2 regions of the Mesorhizobium sp. M1252 genome follow, and region 1 is predicted to be linked to the other one. Evidence: predicted binding sites of a transcription regulator. Region 1 holds the regulator's gene; the other holds the start of a gene.

Region 1 (4,212 bases):
GGCAAAGCCCTGCTCGAAGGCAAAGGGCCGCGCATGGCCCCACCAGCCGCTGAGCGGCTGGTGGGCATCGTCATGGTGGCGCTCGGCCGCGTAGATGAAGGCCGGCGAGCCCGGGCCGCCATTGAGGTATTTGTAGGTGCAGCCGACGGCGAAATCGGCATTGGCACGGTCAAGTTCGACCGGCAAGGCGCCGGCCGTGTGGCAGAGATCCCAGATGATCAGCGCGCCGGCGTCATGTGCCTTGCGCGTCAGCGCCGCCATGTCGCGCAACTGGCCGGATTTGTAGTTGACGTGGTTGACCAGGATGACGGCAACGCTGTCGTCGATCAGCTCCTCGATTGCGGCCGCGTCGACGCCCTCCAGCCGCAGCCGCGTTCCCGGCCGGGTCGAGGCGACGCCTTCGGCCATGTAGGGGTCGGTCGGGAAACTGTCGCCCTCGGCAACGATGACCGACCGATCCGGCCGCATGCCGAGCGCTGCGTGCAGCAGCTTGTAGATGTTGATCGAGGTTGTGTCGCAGACCACCGTCTGCCCATCAGCCGCGCCGATCAGTCGCCCGAGCTGATCTCCGAGTTCCACCGGCATGTTGAACCAGCCGGCGGTGTTCCAGGCGCGAATGAGGTCGTGCGCCCATTCCTGCGTGGCGGCCTGCTGCAGTTCGCTGAAGACGACCGCTGACGCGGCGCCCAGGGAATTGCCGTCGAGATAAATCACGCCTTGCGGCAAGACAAAGCGTTCACGCATGGAGCGCAGCGGATCGGCGGCATCCATTGCTTCGATTGTAGCGAGATCGGGTGTCGTGCTCATGATCCGGCGCCCCTCCATGGACAAACGCGCGCGGCGGAGCCTGCCGCCCAAACATGCCGGCGATCTTGAGTGGTCGCCCTTGAACTGTCAAACATTATATATAATTCACCCATTGAAAGGCTTTGATATATAATGATCCGCCCGAGCGTTTATGTCTGATGGATCACGATGCTGGATGACGAGCAGACCTCGAAGACGGAAGTGGCCTATCGCCTGCTCAGGCGCGATATTCTTGCGACCCGGCTGGCGCCTGCCGCGCCGTTGAAGCTGAGCACGCTGCGCAACACCTACGGCATCGGCTGGACGCCGTTGCGCGAGGCGCTGTCGCGGCTGGAGGCGGAACGGCTTGTGACCGCCATCAGCAACCGCGGGTTTGCGGTCGCTCCCGTCTCTCGGGCGGAGCTCGAGGATTTGGCACGTGCGCGGCTGGTGGTCGAACTGCCCCTGCTGGTGGAATCGATCGAGAAGGGCGACCGTGAGTGGGAAGACGCGGTCGTTGCCGCCCACTATCGTCTCTCACGGTGCGGGTCTGTTCTCGACGATCCATCGGATGATGCGGTCGACGCGTGGTACGAAAAACACGATGCCTTCCATGCGGCGCTGCTCAGTGCCGCGACATCCAGCTGGCTGCTGCGCTTCAATGCAACGATTTCCGACCAATTGCATCGCCATCACCGCTTTCTGGGTCTGGCCCCGACGCTGCGCGCCGCCGCCGGCCGCACGGACGGACACCGGAAGGCCGTGGCGGCCCTGCGCGACGCCGTGGCGATCGAACACCATACCGCCCTGATGGAAGCGGCCCTCGATCGCGACGTCGAACGTGCGAAAACTCTGATGACCGCTCACATCGGCTACACGCTGCGGGTCTATGCCCAGAGAGAACCCCGCGCGGATGCTGCGCAGCCCCGTCCGAAAAGGAAGCGGCGATCGTAGCCGACGACGCAGGGCACTTTGTCTTCGTTTCACCCCGTTGCTGGCAACTGGGCGCAGGCGGCGCTCGCAGCGCCGAACGTTACGCTGAACAAAACGTCAACACATTCATTAAACTTTAAAAGGTTGCGGAACACAACTGGAACAGATAGTGTTTGTTCTGGGTTTGTTTTTTCTGATTCTGGTTTCAGAACCCTTGGGGGCCGCGATGCTGACGCGCAAACAACATGAGCTTCTGATGTTCATCCATGAACGCCTGAAGGAGAGCGGAATCCCGCCGTCCTTCGACGAGATGAAGGAAGCGCTCGACCTCGCCTCCAAGTCCGGCATCCACCGCCTGATCACGGCGCTTGAGGAGCGCGGTTTCATTCGCCGGCTGCCGAACCGGGCGCGCGCGCTGGAAGTGCTGCGGCTGCCCGACTCGATCGCACCAGGCCTCAATGCGGCGAGGAAGTTTTCGCCGAGCGTCATTCAGGGCAGTCTTGGTCAAACCGGCCAAGGGCAAGGCGGCCAAGGACAAGGCGCGTTGGGCCAAGGCGGTCTCGGCCGCCAGATCAAGCCGGGCTCGCCGTCGCGTTCGATGTCGGCCGGCAATGACGATGCCGTTTCCGCGATTTCAATCCCGGTTATGGGACGCATCGCCGCCGGCGTGCCGATCGACGCCATCCAGCATCAGACCCATTCGATCTCGGTGCCGCCCGATATGATCATGGGCGGCGAACACTACGCGCTCGAGGTCAAGGGCGATTCGATGATCGAGGCCGGCATTTTCGATGGCGACACGGTCATCATCCGCAATGCCGACACAGCCAGCCCCGGCGAGATCGTGGTGGCGTTGGTCGACGATGAGGAAGCGACCCTGAAACGCTTCCGCCGCAAGGGCGCCTCGATCGCCCTGGAAGCCGCCAACCCGGCCTACGAGACCCGCATTTTTGGACCGGACAGGGTGAAGGTGCAGGGCAAGCTTGTCGGATTGATCCGGCGCTACTGAGCCGGCTTGGGTTTGTACTTTTCACGCTGGTTGTAAGGCGGCAGGCCGCGCGCTTCGCGGGAGAAGCGGCGTTGCTCGTGCCAGGGGCGATACGGCTTGTCGACGGCGAAGCGGATGGTTGGCGCTGCAGCTGCCGATTGCGGATCGAAGAAGACGGCGGCGCTGCCGTCGCGGGCCAGCTGTTTCTTCGTCACGACCAGCACCAGCGGGTCGCGGCACGGATTGTAGGCGGTGGCGTCATCGATGACGATCAGGCTCGCGAAGGCACAGGCCGGCCGCGCCGTCTTGCGGTCTTTCGCAAGCGCTACAATGGCTCCGGAAGGGTGCCGGGCGATACAGAGATCGCCGGTGCAATAGAAGGGCGAGCCGGGCGGCAGATCGAGCGGATCGAGATCGAACCGCGTATCTGTTGACTCGAAAATCTCAGGTGGGATAATGGTTTCGGCCCGCAGCGCCCGTTTCCAATTGTCCGTGGTGAATTCGTTGGAGCGTTCGCGGTTGAGGGCGAGTTCGCCGCCACCGATCGGCATGGCCACCAGATGCGCATCCTCGGATATGAGCACGTCGGGCGTAAGCACCTGCGGCACCGTCAACAGGCCGGCCAGCGCGAAAGGCACGGCCGCCAGCCTGAGCCAGGTGGTGGCCATGGTGGCGATGACGAGGGCGACCGTCACCAGCAGCACCGAGCGGATGGAAATCAACCCGACGGCATCGACCGGCGAGCGCTCGGAAATCCAGGCCGATATGGCGATCATCGCCGTCAGGCCTTTGCCCATCACATAGAGGAACGGTCCGTCGGCGCCGAACGGCATCGCCAGCGCGCTGAGCACGGCAAACGGCATGACGATCAACGATACAATCGGCATCACGGCCAGATTGGCGATCAGGCTGAGCGGCGACACACGCTGAAAATGCCAGATGGCGAACAGCAAGGTTGCACTGCCGGCGATGATCGAGGTCATGGCGAGGCCGCCCATGGCCAGCGCGAATTTTCGCGACAGGAAGCCGACGAAGGAGCGCTTTGCCGGTGGCGTTCTCACCTTGTCGGCGCGGTAATCGGCCCAGCCGGCATAGGCGCCGACAAGGGCGGCAGTGGCGGCAAACGACATCTGGAAGCTGGGACCGACCACCTCGTGCGGCGACACCAGGATGACGGCAATGGCGGAGATCGCCAGATTGCGCATGGTGAGTGCGGCGCGATCAAACAGCACGGCGACAAGCATGACCGCTAGCATGATGAAACTGCGCTCGGCAGCCACCACGATGCCTGAAATGACGAGATAGGCGGCGATGGAGACGAGTGCTGCCACTGCTGCATATTTCTTCACCGGCCGGCGCGAGGAGAAATCCGGAAACAGCGCAAAGGCGCCGCGCAGCAACGCCATGATGGTGCAGGCAACCAGCGCCATATGCAGGCCGGAGATGGAGATGATGTGATAGATGCCGGTGCGCCGCATCGCTTCGTTGACCTCGTCCGGGATGCC
Region 2 (4,212 bases), on a different contig from region 1:
TGATCTTCGAGCCGTTCGCCGCGGATTTGGCACGACGGGCAGCGTCCTTGTCGCCCGGCGCCGTCCTGGAAGTCGCCGCCGGCACCGGCGTTGTCACCCGCGCATTGGCTCCAAAACTGTCTCCCGGCGTAAGCTATGTCGTGACCGACCTCAACCAGCCTATGCTCGACTACGCGGCCTCGCGACAAGCTCCCGACAGTCGTATACAATGGCGTCAGGCGGATGCTCTGGCGCTGCCGTTCGAAGATGCGGCTTTCGATCTCGTTTGCTGTCAGTTCGGCGCGATGTTCTTTCCCGACCGAGCCGCCGGCTATCGCGAAGCAAAGCGGGTCCTGAAGACCGGCGGCCATTTCCTGTTCAACGTGTGGGATCGCATCGAAGAGAATGTATTCGCCAATGATGTGACGAATGCTCTTGCGGAGATTTTTCCGAACGATCCGCCCCGCTTTCTCGCCCGCACGCCGCACGGCTACAATGACATTGCATTGATCCGCGGCGAGTTGGAAGCCGCAGGTTTCTCCCGTGTGGTGATCGACACGAGGGCCGAACAAAGCCGTGCCTCCTCGCCGCGCCTTCCGGCGGTTGCCTATTGCCAGGGAACTCCGCTTCGCAACGAAATCGAGGCTAGAGGAAAACTGGAAGCCGCAACCGATCACGCCGCGTCCGTGATTGCAGCCAGACACGGCAGCGGCGAGGTTGCGGCCAAGATCCAGGCGCACGTGATCGTGGCTACGGTCTAATGCATGGCGCCCAGAAGTGTGCCGCGGTTCTGGGACAACGACATGCATCAAAACAAAGACTTTAATCGTCGCCTTCGACGACACGTAGCCTGAGCTGCCCCGTCTTGGAATCCGCCACCCGCACCCCGGCTTCGGCCTTGGCGGGTCCGCCACCGCGCACTTCGGCTTCGCTTTCGCCAAACTCCAGCGCTTCGATCTTTTGGCCGCGCTTGGTCACCTTCGAGGTCGACACCAGTATCTCGTCGATATCCTTGGCCGACTGGCCAAAATGCGTCTGCAGCCGGCGCACGCGTTCGTCGACACGCGCGACGTCCTCCATCAGCCGGATCACCTCGCCCTGGATCAGATGCGCCTGTTCGCGCATGCGGGCGTCCTTGAGGATGGCCTGGATGACCTGGATCGACAGCATCAAAAGCGACGGTGAGACGATGATGACACGCGCCCGGTGCGCCTTCTGGACCACGGCGTCGAAATTCTCGTGGATTTCGGCGAACACCGATTCCGACGGCACGAACATGAAGGCGGTGTCCTGCGTCTCGCCCTGGATCAGGTATTTTTCCGAGATATCGCGGACGTGAATTTCGATGTCGCGGCGGAAAGCCTGGGCCGCGATCTTCTGTTGTTCGGCGCCATCGGCGGCGCGGATGGCGTTCCAGGCTTCCAGCGGAAACTTGGCGTCGATGGCAAGCTGCGGCGCACCGTTCGGCATCCTGACCAGGCAGTCGGGACGGCTGCCGTTTGACAGCGTTGCCTGGAACTCGTAGGCGCCCATCGGAAGGCCGTCGGCGACGATCGCCTCCATGCGCGACTGGCCGAAGGCGCCGCGCGTCTGCTTGTTGGACAGGATCGCCTGCAATTGCACGACCTGGCCGGCCAGCGACTGAATGTTGCCTTGCGCGGTGTCGATGACCGCCAGCCGTTCCTGCAGTTTGGCGAGGCTCTCATGCGTCGATTTGGTCTGTTCGGTCATGGTTTGGCCGAGTCGGCCGGTCATGGCGTCGAGGCGCTGGCCGATCGACTGGTTGAGTTCGGCCTGCCTTGCGCCGAACACGTCGGCGATGGCGCCCATGCGGCCCTGCATCTCGGCCTGGCTTTGCAAAATGCCGGCCATCCGCGCCCCGGCGTCGCGGGCGTGGTCGGCGGCTTCCGCCGCGGCGATGGTGCGCGCCTTGGCCGATCGCCACAGCGCCACGACAAGCGCCAGGAACAGGCCGAGAAACACCAGCGCGCCGATGGCCAGTGCATGGCCGAGCGTGATCGTCGTCACGCCAAGCCGGGCAACGGGTTCGGAAAGGATGGTGCTCAGGTCGTTCATCCCGCCAGCATAGCCGATTCGCAGACCTGGCACAGATCAAAACGTGAACGAGACCGATTCGCACCGGTTGACGCTTCTCCTGCGACGTTTTAGGTGAGGCGCCATGTCGATCAAGCCGCTCATCATCCTTCCCGATCCTATCCTGCGCCAGGTTTCCAAACCGGTCGAACGCGTCGACGCGCCTTTGCGCAAACTGACCGACGACATGCTGGCGACGATGTATGATGCGCCGGGCATCGGCTTGGCCGCAATCCAGATTGGCGAGCCGCTGCGCATGCTGGTCATCGACCTCGCCAAGGAAGACGAGCCGCCGGCGCCGCATGTCTTCATCAATCCCGAAATCCTCGAAAGCGCCGACGCTCGCTCCGTCTACGAGGAAGGCTGCCTGTCGATCCCGGACTATTACGCCGAGGTCGAGCGTCCCGCCTCGGTGCGCGTGAAATATCTCGACCGCGACGGCAAGCTGCAGGAGATCGAGGCCGAAGGCCTGATGGCGACCTGCCTGCAGCACGAGATCGACCATCTCAACGGTGTGCTGTTCATCGACCACATCTCGAAGCTGAAGCGCGACATGGTGGTCAAGAAGTTCAAGAAGCTCGCCAAGGACAAGGCGCCGGGCAAGCTGGTGGGATAGGGAAGATGCCGCTTCGCGTCATCTTCATGGGCACGCCGGAGTTTTCGGTGCCGGTGCTGCGCGCGATTGCCGAGGCCGGGCACGAGATAGCAGCCGTCTACACCCAGCCGCCGCGCGCCGCGGGCCGCCGCGGGCTGGAGCTGACACCGTCGCCGGTGCAGCGCGAGGCTGAGCGGCTGGGCATCGAAGTGCGCACGCCGCTGTCGCTGAAGGGCGAGGCCGAGCAAGCTGCTTTCTATGCGTTGCGTGCCGATGTCGCGGTCGTCGTCGCGTATGGTTTGCTGTTGCCGAAGGGTATTTTGGAGGCTCCGCGCCTCGGCTGCCTCAACGGCCACGCCTCGCTTTTGCCGCGTTGGCGTGGTGCAGCTCCCATCCAGCGCGCCATTATGGCCGGCGACGTCGAAACCGGCATGATGGTGATGCGCATGGAAGAGGGCCTGGACACCGGTCCGGTGGCACTGGTTGAAAAATGCGCCATAGAGCCCGACATGACCGCCGGCGATCTGCACGACCGCTTGATGAATATTGCTGCCACGCTGATGGTGGAAGCGCTGTCCCGATTGGAGACAAATACCCTGGCATCGACTTTGCAGGCGGCTGACAGGGTGACCTACGCCAGGAAAATCGATAAGTCGGAGACACGTGTGGACTGGACGCGCCCGGCTGCGGAGGTCCACAATCACATTCGCGGCCTGTCGCCATTCCCGGGCGCCTGGTGCGAGGCCGACATCGGCGGCCGCACGGAACGGCTGAAACTGCTTCGCTCGACCCTTTCTGAAGGTACGCTTTCTGAAAGCATGGGCGAGTCGGGAGGAATTCTCGATGACCGGCTGACGGTCGCCTGCGGGTCGGGCGCGGTCAGGCTGGTCGAAGTTCAACGGGCGGGCGGAAAGCCTGCTGCCGCGCAGGAGTTTCTGCGCGGGGCCAAGATCGAAAAGGGAATGAAGTTCTCATGAGCATGATGTCGATACGCGGCGCGACGCCGCGGGACCGCGAGGCTATACGCCTCGTCGAGGAACACGCATTCGGCCAGCAGGCGGAGGCCGGGCTGGTCGACGCTCTGGTCACCGGCGGCGACGCCGTTGTCGAACTGGTGGCGGAAGAAGACGGCCAGGTGGTCGGCCACATCCTGTTTTCCAGGCTGTTCGTTCAGAACGGCGGCAAGCAGTTTGCAGCCGTGGCGCTGGCGCCGTTGGCGGTGGAACCTTCGTTCCACGGCTCGGGCATTGGCGGTGCGCTGATCCGCGAGGCGCATATCCGCCTCAGGGATGCCGGCGAGACGCTCGCCGTTGTGTTGGGCGATCCGGCCTATTACGGCCGCTTCGGCTACAATCATGCGCGGGCCGAAAAGTTCGAGAGCGAATATCAGGGCGAAGCGCTGCAGGCGCTGGCCTGGGGTGACGCACCCGAAAAAGGCAAACTGGTCTACGCCCAGGCCTTTACCGCACTCGCCGCCTGAACGAAGGGTGTATGCCGCGTTTTCGTCTCGATATCGAATATGACGGCAGCCTCTTCGCCGGCTG

What was found. Region 1 encodes LexA, which represses DNA repair genes until DNA is damaged. Its sites were predicted from a motif close to TGTTCNNNNTGTGTTCNG; they were not measured.
Region 2: NKH22_RS16130 (DNA recombination protein RmuC) is a predicted target of LexA. The motif match lies at 2,088-2,105, and genes of this name have one in related genera.

What each region holds. Positions count from the first base shown of each region.
Region 1 is NZ_JAMYLX010000015.1:16,537-20,748, reverse strand. It holds gene kynU (kynureninase) at 1-807, opposite strand, end outside; gene NKH22_RS25090 (GntR family transcriptional regulator) at 976-1,740, shown strand; gene lexA (transcriptional repressor LexA) at 1,946-2,728, shown strand; gene NKH22_RS25080 (ComEC/Rec2 family competence protein) at 2,722-4,212, opposite strand, start outside.
Region 2 is NZ_JAMYLX010000007.1:134,592-138,803, reverse strand. It holds gene NKH22_RS16135 (class I SAM-dependent methyltransferase) at 1-740, shown strand, start outside; gene NKH22_RS16130 (DNA recombination protein RmuC) at 802-2,055, opposite strand; gene def (peptide deformylase) at 2,159-2,689, shown strand; gene fmt (methionyl-tRNA formyltransferase) at 2,695-3,645, shown strand; gene NKH22_RS16115 (GNAT family N-acetyltransferase) at 3,642-4,148, shown strand; gene truA (tRNA pseudouridine(38-40) synthase TruA) at 4,160-4,212, shown strand, end outside.